3 regions of the Alteromonas naphthalenivorans genome follow, and region 3 is predicted to be linked to each of the others. Evidence: predicted binding sites of a transcription regulator. Region 3 holds the regulator's gene; each other region holds the start of a gene.
What was found. The regulator sigma-54, encoded in region 3, starts transcription at its own class of promoters, with help from an activator protein. The targets are predictions, from matches to a motif close to GTTGGCACGNNNNTNGNNT.
Positions count from the first base shown of each region.

Region 1 (5,626 bases), 2.1 Mb from region 3:
TATGGTCATTAGCGGCGATGTCCAAGAATAATAAAACACCTTGTTATTTGAAGGCGTGGCATACTCGGCTCTTAATGCTGCTAAATGGTGTAAAAACTCACTGGTGAGCGCATTGGCTTTTTCTTCTGTGTTAGTTACTTTAGCTAATCGCATCAACTCACTGGCGATGTCCTCAACTTCAGTAATTTTGGCTCGAAACACCTTATAACCTAAGCTTTCTAAACGGTGTAAATCTTGCGGCTTGTTGCCTCCTTCCCACGCTAATATCAGGGTAGGTTGCAGCGCCATTATCTGGGATAAATCGGCTCCTTGATAGTCGGCCACTTTAGGTAAAAGCTGTGCTTCTTTAGGATAGTTACTGTAGTCGCTAACGCCAATTAAGTGTGCTTCTAAACCAAGGCTATAAACCCACTCGGTTAAATGAGGTGCGAGAGTGATAATCCGCGGGGCTGATTTTCTGGCTTCTACATCCTGAACATATTCATGCTGATTTTGCTCGTCAATTTGCCCACCACTTTGCGCTTCAACTGAAGTGGAAAGAGGTACTAGTATGAGTAATGTAACGATTGTTAGCGAACGCTTTTCCGCACTGCCCCTACTCAATTTGTTAAATGGCAAAATGCTTATTATAAACGCAGCGTGTTTGCGCAATTTGTGAAATATACTTTTCACGTTAGAAGACCTCGCTCAGGGTTTGTGTCTGTACTGCGATCAATAGCAAACAAACACTCGCGATGGCGGTGACCACGGCCATGGCACCCACTATAGTGCGCTTACTGCGTATCATATCTGAATACTTTACTTGCTCGGCAGCGCCTACGCGAGGGTAGCGGTATTTTCGTCCATGATAAATTGCAGGGCCGCCTAATTGAATGTTTTGTATTCCCCCAAATAGCGCAAGTAACAAGGAGGTTTTATCTCGTGCTTTACTTCGTTTTACTGCTCGAATGCCTTTTATGGGGTGAGTGAAAAGAAGCACAGCAACACAACCGAGTAACGCAGGGGGAACCACTAATAACGAAACAAGCTTTCGCACAGGTTTGGCAAAATGCACCATTTTAGGATTTCGATAGTGCCATTGCCACGAGGTGAGTAATAACAAACGGTAGGTGAGCGCACCAATCGGGCCTGCCAATATAAAGTAAAAAATAACGCCGCAATAAAGATATAAAAACTTAAGCCATAGCGATTCAATGGCCGCTTTCGCAATACCTACATCGGTTAATTGGGTGCATTCACGGGCAACTATGGTGTCTACTGTTTCTCTGGTGAGTACTTTTTTATTTTTTCCTACTGTTTTTAATATCTTACTGAACTGATGGCGCTGATAGGCAAAGTCAAGCAAGGCAACCATGATCACGGCTTCGAAAAAAGCAGGGTATTGAGCCATGTATATGAGTATGGCAAGGCAAACGATTAAGGGGGCTAATAATACGATAGCCGCTAATGAACCAGAGATATAATGCTGCGAACGAGAGTAGCTTAAAGAAGGAAGAACTTTAAACCCCATCTGCCTAACCAAATAACGCATGAGGGTAAGCGGGTGGCTGCTAAGCGGCCACCGCCAAAGGGCATCTAAAACAACTGCCAACCATAATACCAGCACCGACTGATATGCTGATTGGGTCAGCAATGCTTCCATTTACCGCTACGCCAGCGCTTTGATCATAGCCATAACAAGTTGCGCTGAATGTTTTGCCGCCGTATCTAAATATTCTTTAAAACTGACAGTTGATGTCTTACCTGCAATATCAGATAGCGAGCGAATGACCAAAAACGGCACGTCAAGCATGTGACAGGTTTGGGCTATAGCTGCACCTTCCATTTCAACTGCTTTCATATCTGGGAAACTTTCACGCAGCGCTTCTACTGCTTCGTCGGTGCCGATAAACGAATCGCCAGTACAGATAAGACCGCTGGTAGATTGGATGTTTTCTAACTCGCCCGTCGCCGTTTTTGCGGCTTCAATGAGCGTATTGTCACAGCGGTAGTCTGCAGGCATGCCAGCACATTGGCCAAGCTTGTAGCCGAAATGGGTTAAGTCCACATCGTGGTGGATAACATGGGTGGCAATCACTAAGTCACCAATGTTTAAGTTCTTATCAAACCCGCCTGCTGAACCTGTATTTACTACCACATCTGGCGCGTATTGCTCGATAAGTACCGTAGTGGCAAGGGCCGCCGCAACTTTTCCAATACCACACTTTACTAACACAACCTCAACGTTATTAAGGGTGCCTTCATAAAAGGTTAAGTGCTTCCATGTGGTTTCTTTAAGGTTTGAAAGTGAAGCTTTAAGTAACGCAACTTCTTCATCCATTGCGCCTAGAATGCCAATTTTTTTTATGCCAGTCTCTTTCATGTCAGTCTCTTTCATGTAAATACCGATTTATTCTAATGTTGGGGGAAGCAAAACTTGCTACAGATATGGTAATGAATTGTATAAGGAAATGAGGAAAACTGACAGGAAAAAGCCTTTGTCACCTGCTATTACAGCAATAATGGAGTGCAACAAAGGCTAGGGGGAAACCGGCTTTTTTTATGCAGCTGCCGCGCGGCTCGACCTAACTGGGCGAGTCGGGCGCTTAGTTGGCTCAGGGTTGTGCGTAGGAAGCTGCGACATTTTTTGTTGAATTCTTCTATAAGGAATAAGCTTATTTTCAAGGCATTCACGAATATCGTCTACGGTATAACCCGACTTAACCTTAATTCGCGCATGAGGTACACCCGCAGCATCTAATGCGCCAGAAACAAACCAATCGCGCTGAGTTTTGTAACCCTCTTTTCCTTGGTTATGCACAAGGTCGATAGCTAATATGGGGCTCATGTCCTGTTTGTCGACCAGGATAAAATCAAGTTGGCGCGAAGAGGCTCTAGAAATAGCTTGGCTGGCCGTTTTCTTGTTGGCCGATTGCCTTACTGACACTATGTCGCTTAAGCGTACACGGCAAATGATACGAAACTCTCGCCCCATTGCTTGTTCAATAAGGTTTAAAAAAGAGTGTTCTACAGGAGTGAAAAGCTGTGGCTTTCGGCGAAAAGGAAACGCTACGCCACCATCTGATAATTTTATGGCGCCTAATGCCACCACGATAAGTAACATCATTAAAATAATTGCCAGTTCCATCATATTCCTCGCATATCAACGTGTAATGCGCGTCATTAAAATGACGCTTTTTTTGACACCACTGTGGTTCTTTATTGAAATTGCAAAGGCAGTGCCACATTGAACGAGGAGAGTAACTAGTCGGAAATAAAATTTATGGAAGGTTATGGCTTACTAATGATGAGTACATCAACTTGCGTGCCCACATTATCCGGGGAGACCACAATACGAACCGAATCATCTGTTGCTGCAAGCATGGTGCGTTGGTTGACCGCAGGTTTTCTGACAAATTGCGGATAGGCATTTTGATAGAAGGCGATAACCTCTTTAGGCGCGTGCTTAGTAAAATAGACCAAACTCGCAGGCAAGCTATCGTCGAATTGCTGACACTGGCGAGCATTAGCCATTAGCGAGACGTCAAAAAAGGAGGCAGGGCAAGACCGAACAACAGGTTCATCTAATGAACTGTCGGTGGACACCGTATCGGCAAACGCGTGGCTCGCCATTGCTAGCCCGCTAAGTAAAACTATATTAATGCTTTTACGTAAACCACTTGTCATTATTCTTGTTAACCATTAATCACTCTTTGTATCGATAATAATGGGCTAACTATATAAGAGCAATAGGTAAATAGTTGCACAAGGTATGTTCATAACGTGATGGGTATAAGGTGAAAATAATTTGAGAACCGGGTTCTCAATCCCATCACTCCTTCACTTTCGAATACTGAAACACCTCATTAAATGGCTTATCAAATACCAAGGCAATTTTGAACGCCACTTCAAGAGATGGTGAGTATTTTCCTTTCTCAATCGCCATAATGGTTTGGCGTGTAACACCCACTTTTGACGCGAGTTCCTGCTGCGTCATTTCATCGACAAGAAAGCGCAAGGTTCTTATATTGTTAGTTATTGAATAATGTTCAGCCATTAACTTTCTTTCCGGCAATAGTAAATCTCAGTACCAAAGCGGGTTACCTCCGATAACCAAAAAATAAGGACTAACTTTAGCTCAATAGGCGCAAGAGCATAATTGGTGTAGCTATTTTGCGCGTCAAAATCGATGTTACTGTTGATCATTTGTTGTATCACGCAGCTCACAATACCTACTGACAGTACCCAATAACCCGCATTATTCGCGGTAAGTCGATGATAACGCTCTCGTTCATCTTCAGGGGTATTGGCATCTTCTTGCTGGCTCATGGCTAACGCAACATGTAACGCTACCTCTAAGATAATGAAGGCAATAGTAATTCGCATGATGAGGGCGGTGGTGACATCTAGGCTAGTATTTGGTTGCAAAAACATAAGTGTATATACGCTATCTCCATAAATAGAGGCGATCACCGCAGATACTAAAAAAGACACCCACAAACTTTTCTCTCTGAACGAAATCATTATCTTTCTCCATGCCCTAGTAATGGTGGTTAAATTTTACTTTGTATACGCTAAATTTAACTCAATGTTAAATATACTATACATTGGTGCTTGTAGAAAGCTAGTGGTAGGTTGTTACAAAGTATGTTGTAGGCGATGTTGTAGGCGAAAGTACCCTAGGCGGATTTCTTTACAGCTTTAGATATACTGGCCACAAAAAAGCTCGCCTAAGCGAGCTTTTAAATAGATTACATACAACGAGGTACGGTTAACGTGCTGTTTTACACGTGGATATTAAACGCCAATGTAATCCATAATACCGTCAGCGGCTTTTCTGCCTTCGTCGATAGCGGTAACCACGAGGTCACTACCACGTACCATATCACCGCCCGCAAAGATTTTAGGGTGCGATGTTTGGAAAGCAAACTTACCAGCAGCAGGAGCGCGTACGCGGCCTTTTTCATCTAGCATAATGCCGAACTCAGCAAACCAAGGGGCAGGGCTAGGTTGGAAACCAAACGCGATAATAATCGCATCAGCTTCAACCACGTGCTCAGAACCTTCAATTTCAACTGGGCGACGACGCCCGTTAATATCCGGTGGACCCATCTCGGTTTTTACGAATTTAACACCGCAAGCATTTCCTTCGCTATCAACAGCAATGTCTAAAGGTTGAATGTTGAACATAAATTCAACCCCTTCTTCTTTTGCGTTAACCACTTCTCGGCGAGAACCAGGCATGCTTTCTTCGTCACGACGATAAGCACAAATAACGCGGTCGGCTTCTTGACGAATAGACGTACGTACACAGTCCATGGTGGTATCACCACCACCAAGAACCACTACGCGTTTGCCTTTCATATCAACAAAGTCGGTTTCGTCTTTTTCAAGACCCATCACGCGGTTTGTATTTGAGATAAGGAAGGGCAGAGCATCGTGAACACCGTGTACATGTTCATTTTCAAAGCCGCCTTGCATCGATTTATACGTACCCATGCCTAAGAACACGGCGTCGTAATCATCTAACAGTTTTTGCATTTCAATGTCTTTACCAATTTCAGTGTTAAGTACAAACTCAACACCCATGTCGGTAAAGATTTCGCGGCGAAGCTTAATCACATCTTTTTCAAGCTTAAACGATGGA
Region 1 is NC_015554.1:391,400-397,025, forward strand. It holds gene AMBT_RS01645 (cobalamin-binding protein) at 1-672, opposite strand, end outside; gene AMBT_RS01650 (cobalamin biosynthesis protein CobD/CbiB) at 674-1,642, opposite strand; gene AMBT_RS01655 (5'-methylthioadenosine/adenosylhomocysteine nucleosidase) at 1,649-2,347, opposite strand; gene AMBT_RS01660 (DUF2726 domain-containing protein) at 2,540-3,127, opposite strand; gene AMBT_RS01665 (hypothetical protein) at 3,271-3,666, opposite strand; gene AMBT_RS01670 (helix-turn-helix transcriptional regulator) at 3,812-4,036, opposite strand; gene AMBT_RS01675 (hypothetical protein) at 4,036-4,503, opposite strand; gene AMBT_RS01680 (glutamate synthase small subunit GltD family protein) at 4,777-5,626, opposite strand, start outside.
Region 1: the regulator sigma-54 is predicted to act here: its motif matches at 3,208-3,226, upstream of AMBT_RS01660 (DUF2726 domain-containing protein).

Region 2 (5,626 bases), 390 kb from region 3:
GCCCTGGGGGTGTCATTCCTGACCCCATACCGCGATAGTTACTTTGAATTAGCGATACCATATTACCGTCTTTATCGGCTACCGTTAAATAAACTGTATCGCCATCGTAAATACCTGCGTCTACACGTTCTGCGGCTTTAGCGCCGTTAATAAGCTGCTGACGTTCAGTGGCGTAATCTTTGGAAATTAACCACTCAACTGGAATGTCGTTAAATGCGGGATCAGCATAGAACTTTGCGCGATCTTCAAATGCTAACTTTTTCGCTTCCACAAAGGTATGAATATACTCGGCAGAATTAAAGCCCATGCCTTCAATGTCATAGCGCTCTAATATATTGAGTATTTGTAATGCCGCAATACCCTGCCCATTAGGGGGAAGCTCCCATACATCGTAGCCGCGATAATTTGCTGATACCGGCTCTACCCATTCTGACGTATGCGACGCTAAATCAGCATAAGAAAGGTAGCCACCTTGCGACTTCATGTAAGCGTCAATATTTTGCGCAATGTCACCCTTATAAAAAGCATCTCGCCCGCCGGTGGCAATTTTTTCGTAGGTTACCGCGAGACCAGGGTTCTTAAAAACATCCCCTTTTTTGGGGACTTTCCCATTAATAAGAAACGTTTCTGCAAACCCATCGTAATGACCTATTCTTTCGTTGTTCATTGCTAAATAATAAGCAACCAGTTCAGAAACAGGAAAGCCATTTTTGGCATATTCAATGGCCGGCGTGAGCAACGCTGTCATAGGTAACTTGCCAAACTTTTCATGTAGCATAAACCAGCCATCTACGGCCCCAGGCACAGACACAGGCAGTGGCCCAAATTTAGGTATTTGCGCTAAACCTCTATCGTTAAACACTTGTTTGGTCAGCAGCTTAGGAGAGCGACCCGATGCGTTTAACCCAACTAACTTATTTTCCTTAGCATCCCATACTATTGCGAATAGATCGCCGCCTACACCTGCCCCTGTAGGTTCAACAAGCCCCAACATCGCGTTTGCAGCAATGGCGGCATCTACAGCACTACCGCCGCGTTTAAGAACATCGAGAGCCACTTGGGTAGCAAGAGGCTGGCTGGTCGCAGCCATACCATGTTGAGCAATAACTTCTGAACGACTCGCAAACGGCGCGCCGGTAACCCTATCGTACCCATAAGCCATTTGACTGACACACAGTAGTAACAAACATCGCAACAGCATGATTTACTTTCCTAATAAAAGAACAAACCTAATGTAGCATTATTGCTAACTAAGTAAATTATCAATAGTTTAGCGTTATTTTTAACTTTATGAAAAACGAAAAAAGCCCCGCAGATGCGGGGCTTAAGATTGGTGATACAGGCATTATCGTTATTATAAGTAATTTTGCCTGTTCAGACTTCCTTACGTACGGCCGTTGGTGAAGTCAGGATAAGCTTCCAGACCACATTCACTCATATCAACACCGTCGAATTCTTCTTCTTCAGTTACACGAACACCAATAACGGCTTTAATCGCTAACCAAACAACTAGGCTTACTACAAACACCCAAACAAAGATGGTAGCAGCACCAATTAACTGACCCACAATGCTTGAACCGTCGTTAGTGAATGGAACAAGGATAAGACCAAGTAAACCAACCACACCGTGAACAGAGATAGCACCTACTGGATCATCAATTTTAAGTTTATCTAACGCTACAATGCTTAGTACTACTAAGATACCACCAAGGCCACCGAATAAGGTTGCTTGTAGTGGCGTAGGCGTTGAAGGCTCAGCGGTAATTGCTACCAAACCAGCTAGTGCACCGTTAAGGGCCATAGTTAGGTCAGCTTTGCCAAACATAATGCGTGCTAAGATAAGCGCTGCAATACAACCGCCAGCGGCTGCGGCGTTAGTGTTCATAAATACAATCGCAACCGCGTTTGCACTTTCAACTGTAGCAGTAGCAAGTACTGAACCACCGTTAAAGCCAAACCAACCCATCCATAAAATGAATGTACCTAGCGTAGCAAGTGGAAGGTTAGCACCTGGAATAGCGTTAACTTTACCGTCAGCAGTATATTTGCCTTTACGAGCACCTAGTACTAATACACCAGCTAATGCTGCAGCAGCACCTGCCATGTGAACAATACCAGAACCTGCAAAGTCAGAGAAACCAAGGTCACCAAGGGTGTACATGCCAAATACAGCTTCACCGCCCCACGTCCAAGCACCTTCCATCGGATAGATGAAACCAGTCATCACAACAGCGAATGCTAAGAAAGCCCAAAGCTTCATACGCTCAGCCACTGCACCAGAAACAATAGACATTGCCGTTGCAACGAATACTACTTGGAAGAAGAAATCAGCAGAAGGTGCATACGTTGCCGCATCTTCAGCAACACCTGTTGCGCCGTCACCCATAATTCCACCAAGGAACGGGCTCCACTCGCCGCCACCATACATGATGCCGTAACCGCAAATCATATACATGGTGCTAGCAATGGCAAATAACGCGATATTTTTAGTTAGAATTTCTGTCGTGTTTTTAGCGCGTACCAAACCAGCTTCTAGCATGGCGAAACCTGCCGCCATCCACATAACTAGTGCACCGCAGATTAAGAAGTAAAAGGTATCTAGTGCATACCCGAGTTCAAATGTAATTTCCATTATGCTTTTCTCCGCAAATTAATCGTTGTGGCTTACAACGCGTCTGTGTCTGACTCGCCAGTTCGAATACGTACGGCTTGTTCAAGGTCGTAAACAAATACCTTACCGTCACCAATCTTGCCAGTCTTGGCTGCGCCAACGATGGCTTCTACCAAGCGATCTACCTGGTCGTCCTGAACGGCAATTTCCAGTTTGACTTTAGGTAAGAAATCCACTTGATATTCCGCGCCGCGGTAAAGTTCAGTGTGGCCTTTTTGACGTCCGAAACCTTTCACTTCGGTAACGGTTAGACCGTCAATTCCGATTTCTGAAATGGCTTCACGAACATCATCTAGCTTGAACGGCTTGATGATAGCTGTGACTAGTTTCATGAGTTGCTCCAGTTTTTTTAATGGTTGTTTTGCACATTTCGTGTCTTGTACAGGGAAGTAAACCAAGAGATGTGCCACAAATAATTAACGAATAAAAACAATAAGTTAACTAAAACGTGATGCATTTTGTTTACATTTATCGCACCAGACTGGTGCATAGCGCCATCAATGCCCAACTTTAGAGCGCAGTGAGTTAAATTAACTGAAAATAGCGATGAAATTAGGATGGAACTAATTAGTAATGATGCGGGTCAGTTACTAGGTATGACAATTATCACACCTATTATAGAGCCTGAGTATGTGCCTGAACGTGCGCAGGTTTTTCATGCGAGCAAGAAGGGTAAACTCGCAAAAGGCCTACTTATCTCAACCCTTTTACACCTAATTGGGTTAGTAATAGTGATTTTCTTTACTACGTTTGAAAGCGGTGTAAAACCAGCACACAAGCCTGCCCCCATTAGTGCAACCTTGTATTACCCCCACGTTAGCGTAGAAAAAACCATTACAGAGGCACCTGAACCGGTAGAAGTTATCCCTCCCGTTGTTGAGCCTAACGTACCAGAAAGCCCCAAAGCAAAAGTGACTGACACTGCCGAGCAAATAAAAGCGGTAGAGACTAAGCCAGTAGAAGCTAAACCCGCAGAAGCAAAACCCACAGAAGCAAAACAAGACAAGACTGCACCAAATACAGAAAGCACAATTACAGAAAATAACTCAACTGAAACCCCCTTGCCTGAAGCACCCGCGCCTACGATTTCCAATACCCAAGCTACTATCAACGCCTCGACAAGAAACCAGAAAGCTGGCAGTTTAAACTTGTCTCCACGGACCAGTGCCTCGCAATTTTTTAATCGAAGAGAGCAAGAAGAAATTGCTGAGGAAGGCTTAAGAGCGGCTGAAGCACATAGGCGGAAAATAGAAAGCCCAGATATTGTTGATACTCGAAAAGGTGAAGAGGACACGTCATATGAAGAACGACCAGTGAAAAAAGTAAATTGCTCCGGCACGACCAACAAAGCGCTTACCGTTTTAAGTGGTTGGACTGGCGGTACGCTTGAATGTAGCAAGGGCAGCGACTACGACCGCTTTATTGAAGCCCGCGTCGCTAAAGAGCCAGTGAAAGACTAGCCGCTTAGACTCTAAGACCCTTTGAGTCCTTCTGATTAATTAGGCATTTGCCGCTTGGCGTAGACGACGCTTCATGATGAGCGCTGGCACAGCATTGCTAATTAGCGCGCCTACCATAATAAGTACAATTGCTATTGAAATGGCGGTGGACAGTGTACTTATTCCAAATAAAAATAGCGCAATACTGGAGATAACAGGTGTAGCAAAGCTTAGGCTCGCCAACAACTGGCGATTACCAAATTTAAGCCCAATATCCCACAAGTAAAACGCGCCACCTACAGGCCCAAGTCCTAGTAATATTGCACTTGCCCAAGCGTTAAATGAAAGGTCCCAATAGCTCGACTCTAGAGCTAGGTGGGAGCCCAGCGCTAGCACTGCTACTGCAATAGATATCCAGCCAATGTCTTCAACATCGCTTTTTGTGCCAGCCATAAACCACGAATAACCCGACCAAATTAAGGCGCAAATAAATGCCAACCCGTAACCCAGTGTAAATTCGCTATTAAACTGAATGCTTTCCCCCCCTGTAACTAAAATTCCGCAACCAATAAAACCTAGTGCACCTCCAATTACAGCAAACAACCGTTGGTGCGCGTTAGCCACTGCAATACCCAGCAGTAACGGCCATAGATAGGCAATAAGACTTGCTTCAATAGGCGGTGCATAACGAAGGGCTAGAAAATAGCAAAAGTGAAATCCGAAGAGACCGCTGGTAGCCACTATCCATTGGGTAAGTGTTAGTTTAGGTAATGTAAATAACGGCTCTCGCTTAATTAATCGCTTTAAAAAAAGCAATAGCGCAGAAACTGAAAAACAAATAAAAAGCAGCTGAAAAGGCGGCACTGACGATGCGTAAACACCCAACACAGCTAATACGCCCCACGAAATGATGGCCACAAGCCCTATAAACGTTGCCATTACTTGCCTATTTTTAAAATTCAAGAAGCCTAAGCATAACTGTAATTGTATATTCTATCTGTGCAGAAAAGGCGGTGTGGTTGATTTAAAAGCCTGATTTTCAGTTAAACTTTGCTGCGTTAATGAATACTGCGCTTTCACATATTTTGCGGGCCATTATTTTTCGGGCAAATACTACGGGAATAAATACTTAGCTTATGAAAGGAACTGATCATAGTTACCTTCCTGGCTATCGACGCTTAAAGTGCGTGGGTGGCATACCCACATGGTGTTTAAACCGACGGGTAAACGCAGACACATCGTCATACCCCACGTTTACCGCCACGGCAATAACAGGCATATCTGTATTGCTCAGTAAGGCCCGTGCTTTCTCCATACGCACATTAATGAGGTATTCCCTTAGCCCCATCCCAGTAGCGGCTATAAAGCGCTTTTTAAATTGTGTTGCGCCCACACAGGCAATTTTAGCAAGGGACGTGATAGTGTGTGGGTAGGCGACATCTTGGTGAATGCAAGAAAGCACTGGGATTATACGCTTATCAGTGGCGACACCGCGTTGCTGCTGGGCTAAAAGTGC
Region 2 is NC_015554.1:3,686,014-3,691,639, forward strand. It holds gene ggt (gamma-glutamyltransferase) at 1-1,201, opposite strand, end outside; gene AMBT_RS16075 (ammonium transporter AmtB) at 1,385-2,632, opposite strand; gene glnK (P-II family nitrogen regulator) at 2,665-3,003, opposite strand; gene AMBT_RS16085 (hypothetical protein) at 3,229-4,131, shown strand; gene AMBT_RS16090 (DMT family transporter) at 4,171-5,049, opposite strand; gene AMBT_RS16095 (AraC family transcriptional regulator) at 5,279-5,626, opposite strand, start outside.
Region 2: the regulator sigma-54 is predicted to act here: its motif matches at 3,064-3,082, upstream of glnK (P-II family nitrogen regulator).

Region 3 (5,626 bases):
CAGAGAGTTCTTCTAAAATATCACCATGGAAATCACCATCGATAAGCTCCCACAACTCGTCACGAGTACGACTGGGGCTAGATTCTAGAATGTGTGCAACATCAGATGGGGGTAATTCAAGCAGAAGCTTACGTACAGAAACAAATTGGCCATTATTCAACGCGCCATTTAGTGCCCTTAGTTGGCTTTGTACGTATTTTGAGACCAGCGCTTCTGCCACTGCTTTCGCCTAAAAAATGGAATTTCAATAATGGTAGGATATCGCACTTGCCATGACGCTGTCATGACAAAAGCGCAGTAGGTACAGACAATTACGAGCCGTATGGTGAAATTATAGACGGCTTTTAGCAGAATTTCTCAGTCGTATTGGAAGCTGCATTATTCGTCTTCGTTGAAACGGCCTTCAATTAACGTTTCAATGGCGTTTAATGCCGCTTCGGCATCATTACCTTCAACCACAACGTTTACCTGTTCACCTTGGTGGCTTTCCAGCATCATTAAGCCCAGCACACTGTTAGCATCGGCTTTCTTATCGCCTTTCACCAACACGATTTTTGCGTCAAATTGATTGGCTAATTGAACCAACTGTGTGGCAGCGCGGGCGTGTAAGCCCAATTTATTGACTATGGTAAGTGTTTTTTCGATTGTCATTACTGATTTAACTCGCGGTGGCGAATTTGTACATCGGGATGCATTTCGCCAAAGGTTTTCGCTAACGATTGAGCAATAAATACTGAGCGGTGCTGACCGCCGGTACAACCAATCGCAATGGTGACATAACTACGGTTATTGCGTTCTAAGTGTGGCAGCCATGTAGTGATTAGGTTCTGAATTTGCCAAATAAATTTGGTTACAACAGGCTGGGAACCTAAAAATACTTCTACGGGGGCATCTAAACCAGTTAAGTGTTTTAAATCGGGTTCCCAATGCGGGTTGGGGAGAAAGCGGGCGTCAAATACATAGTCGGCGTCTTTGGGGATACCGTGCTTAAAGCCAAACGATTCAAACACCAATACTAGGCGAGAGCTTTTCTTGCCTAGAATTCGTTCGCGGATAAGCTCTGCGAGTTGATGAATAGTGAGTTTATCCGTATCAATGTACAAATCGGCGCGCTCAACAATAGGCGCAAGCAAGTCTGATTCGGCTTTTATCGATTCAGATAAAGATTTGTTGAGCTTAGCTAGCGGATGTAATCGGCGGGTTTCGCTGAAACGCTTCACCAGTACATCGTCACTCGCGTCGATGTACACAATGGTCATAGACCACGATGAGGGTAGGTAATCTAAGATCTCTACCAAGTCCGCTGGATTTTTGGGTAGGTTTCTTACATCGATACTTACCGCAACTTGGTCATATTCATCAACCACGGTATGGGTCAGAGTAGGGAGAAGGTTAACCGGAATATTATCTACGCAATAGTAACCTAAATCTTCAAGGGCACGTAGCGCAACTGATTTTCCTGAACCGGATCGACCACTGATAATAATCAGTTTCACCTGCATTTCTCCCTTTTAAAATATGGTGCAGTGCTTTTTTAGCTTAAAGCCGTAATGATGTCATCACTGGTGGAGGCCCGCCTAATGGCTTTCACCGTTTCTTTATCACTTAGCTTACCCGCCACGGTAGCGAGTGTTTGTAAGTGACCTTCTGTTTTCTCTTCTGGCACTAATAGGGCAAAGAATATATCTACGGGCTGATCGTCAAGCGCATCAAAATCGATGGCAGGGTTGCTGGTTACAATAATGGCGATAACGTGTTCTAAGCCCGGTAATCGACCGTGGGGCAGAGCAATACCATTGCCAATACCCGTACTCCCCATTCGTTCACGGGTTAGTAGACTATTTAATACACTAGCCTGATCGATGTCGGGATTATTTTTAGCAGCAATGTCGCTAATAATCTCTAGAATACGTTTTTTACTGTTACATTGAACCGCACACTCGGTGCGGTCCAAACTTACTATGGCTTGAATTTCCATACTAATATTTAGTGCTTTTTCAGCTTTTCCTTATGCTTGATAACTTGCCTGTCGAGTTTGTCGATCATGCTGTCTATCGCCGCATACATGTCTGTATTATGAGATGAAGCAAACACTTCTGCGCCGCTAAGGTGCATGGTGGCTTCGGCTTTTTGATTGAGTTTTTCGACGTTCAGGATGACATGCACATTAGATATGTGATCAAAGTGACGCTCTAGTTTGCTGAACTTAGTATCGACATAGCTACGCAAAGAATCAGTAATTTCGACATGATGACCGGTAAGGTTGATTTGCATATTTCGTCTTCCTTAAATTATCAAGGCCTTTAAATAAGGCTTTTGCGTTGGTTTGACGGCGGAATCGATAACGATTCCCGGTATTTTGCTATTGTTCGCCGGGCTACTTTAATGCCTTGTTCGGCCAACAATTGAGCAATCTTGCTATCGCTTAATGGCTTGCTGGGCGTTTCCGCTGCCACAAGCTTTTTAATTAGTGCGCGAATAGCGGTAGATGAACACTCACCACCAGATTCCGTTGCTACATGGCTAGAGAAGAAATATTTCAACTCGAAAATGCCACGAGGGGTATGCATATACTTTTGCGTGGTGACTCGTGAAATGGTGGATTCATGCATATCTACCATTTCTGCGACATCATTTAGCACCATTGGTTTCATCATTTCTGGGCCGTGCTCGAAAAAGCCCATTTGTTGCTGCACAATACAGTTTGCTACTTTCATCAAGGTGTCGTTTCTTGACTCAAGGCTTTTTATAAACCACTTGGCTTCTTGCATATGCGAGCGAATAAATTGCGAATCGCTGCTGTTTTTAGAGCGTCGGCTCATGGCAGCGTATTGTTGATTTACGCTTAATTTTGGCAAGCTGTCGGGATTAAGTTCTACTACCCAACGGCCATTCTTTTTGTTTACCGAAACATCAGGAATAACGTATTCGGGTTCTTTAGTAATTAATGCACTGCCAGGACGAGGATTCAACGTTTGCAATAAGCGCATGGCTTCGCGAAGTTGATCTTCTTTCAAACGGCTCTTGCGCATTAACGTACGGTAATCTTTGCTGCTCAGCAGGTCTGAGTACTCATTAATAAGCTGTCTGGCTTCGGTCAGCCATGGCGTATCGTCCGAGAACTGGCGAAGCTGCACGAGCAAACATTCTTGCGGTGTACGTGAACCTGAACCAATAGGGTCGAACATTTGAATACGTTTTAGTACACATTCAACTTCGTCCATTTCTACCAACTCTTCAACATCGTCAGAGTTTACCGATTCTAAAATCTGTTCAATGGGTACGTTAAGGTAACCAGATTCATCGATGGAGTCGATAATGGCGGTAGCAATGGCGCGGTCTGTATCTGAAAACGGGGTTAAACGCATCTGCCAAAGCAAATGGTCTTGAATATTGTCGGTGGTTTCACCCTGAAACAGTTGGTCGTCATCATTATTAGATGGGCCAGGAGCGGGGGCAGAAGAGGCCGAGTAATACTCATCCCATGTGCTGTCGATTGGCAACTCGTCGGGAAGGTCGTTCTTTTCAAGCGCGTCACCAGCTTCCAACGAATCGCTAGATGCAGTGGGAGCCGCTTCCACAGAAGGGTCGTCTCCATCCATGTTGTTTTTCTCAACCGGGTGGTCATCACCGCCTTCTTCAACTTCTAAAAGAGGGTTTGAGTCAAGTGCTTCCTGAATCTCTTGCTGCAGGTCGAGCGTAGACAACTGCAGCAGCTTGATTGCCTGCTGCAACTGCGGTGTCATGGTAAGTTGTTGACTGAACTTTAGCTGTAAAGATGGTTTCATCTACGTCTTATTTTTAAACTCTTGTTGTGAATATACCCGTGCTTAAAACTGAAAATGACAATTCGGTTACAGTAACTATAGCCTGAATTGTTCTCCTAGGTATACATCCCTTACTTTCTGATTACTTAAAACTTGTTCTGCCGTCCCTTGCGCGATGAGTTCGCCTTGGCTCACAATATACGCTTTCTCACACACATCCAGTGTTTCTCTTACGTTGTGATCGGTGATGAGGATTCCAATTCCTCTGTCACGAAGATGTTGAATGATCTTCTTTATATCATTAACCGATATAGGATCAACACCAGCAAATGGCTCATCAAGCAAAATAAATTGCGGATCGGCTGCTAATGCTCGTGCGATTTCTACTCGGCGGCGTTCACCACCGGATAAACTCATACCCGTACTATTACGTATATGGTTGATATTAAATTCATCAAGTAGCGCATCGGCTTCTTGTTCTTGTTCTGATGAACTTAACCCTTTACGGGTTTGCAAGATAGCCATGATGTTCTCAAACACCGTCAATTTTCTAAAAATAGAGGCTTCTTGCGGCAAATACCCAATACCGCGGCGAGCACGTTCGTGCATGGGCTCGTGAGTTAATTCGCTGTCATCAATACTGATTTTGCCCTTATCTAGGGGAACTAAGCCAACAATCATGTAGAAGGTAGTCGTTTTACCGGCACCATTAGGGCCGAGTAGTCCAACGATTTGCCCCGTCGATACTGATAAGCTTACATCGCGAACCACTTGACGTGCTTTATAAGCCTTTGCAAGGCTCTGTGCGCTCAACGTTGCCATGATTAGTTGTCGTCCGCCTTATCGTCTTCGTTATTCGATGACGCTTTACGTATTGCCTCAGGGGTAAATACGGTAGTGACTCTGCCACCTTCGCCGTCTTCGCCGCCTGTTGCAAGTAATTGTTCAGTGACCATGTCGAAGGTAATCTTATCACCTTGTACTTTACTGGTGTCTTGCTGTAGCTCAGCATTTCCTTGTAAAGAAATAGTTCGATTTACTACTTCATAGCGAATTTCGTTGGCCTTCGCTGTGACAGGAGCACCGTCTTCAAGTTTTTGCGAATAGCTGGCTGGTTTGCCGCGAGCCACGAATATCTCTCGTCCATCACCTTCGCTGGCAATCACTTCAACTTCATCGGCATTTATCACCAAAGAACCTTGAGTAATCCGTACATCATCTTTAAACAATGAGGTTTTGTTTTTACCGTCAACAAATTGCGATTTCGAGTCAACTTTAATCGGTTTATTAAAGTCGCTTTCAGCCGCTATAGCCGCAGTAGCAAATAGGCTAACAGCGAGGCTAGTCGCTAATGCTTTAGTGGCTAGGCGAATAAATGGTTTGTACATGGTCTATTAACTCGTATTCCTGGGTACGCAAATTAGCGTTAAACCCATTGCTGTTAATCACATATTGTAAGCCACGTATTTCCACGGGCTGATCAGATGTCATTTGCTTAGTGTACAGGTTTATCTCTATAAACGCTGTGCGTATTGTTCTTACAAAGTCATCGACACTTTGGTTTTCAATAACGACATTATTTTCTAGCTGTATCAATTCGTTATTATACAAAGTGCCTTCTGTCGCGGTAACTTCCCACGGTGACTGTGCATCGTCGGTATACAATGTATATCTGGGCTTTTGGAATAAAACAAAGCCCAATTGGTCGTAATGTTCCATCGACGCTGCAAATACTTTGTGATTTAGCTGTCCTTCTTGATTGTATAAGGTGGTCGTTAGGTTTTTGGCTTTATATGCAGGCTTTAATGCGTCCGGCCCTTGATCAGATTGCTGAGCAGGGTCTTCGTCCATCCAAATAG
Region 3 is NC_015554.1:3,295,207-3,300,832, reverse strand. It holds gene mgtE (magnesium transporter) at 1-220, opposite strand, end outside; gene AMBT_RS14410 (HPr family phosphocarrier protein) at 379-651, opposite strand; gene rapZ (RNase adapter RapZ) at 651-1,496, opposite strand; gene ptsN (PTS IIA-like nitrogen regulatory protein PtsN) at 1,535-1,978, opposite strand; gene hpf (ribosome hibernation promoting factor) at 1,987-2,274, opposite strand; gene AMBT_RS14390 (RNA polymerase factor sigma-54) at 2,304-3,788, opposite strand; gene lptB (LPS export ABC transporter ATP-binding protein) at 3,864-4,589, opposite strand; gene lptA (lipopolysaccharide transport periplasmic protein LptA) at 4,592-5,155, opposite strand; gene lptC (LPS export ABC transporter periplasmic protein LptC) at 5,124-5,626, opposite strand, start outside.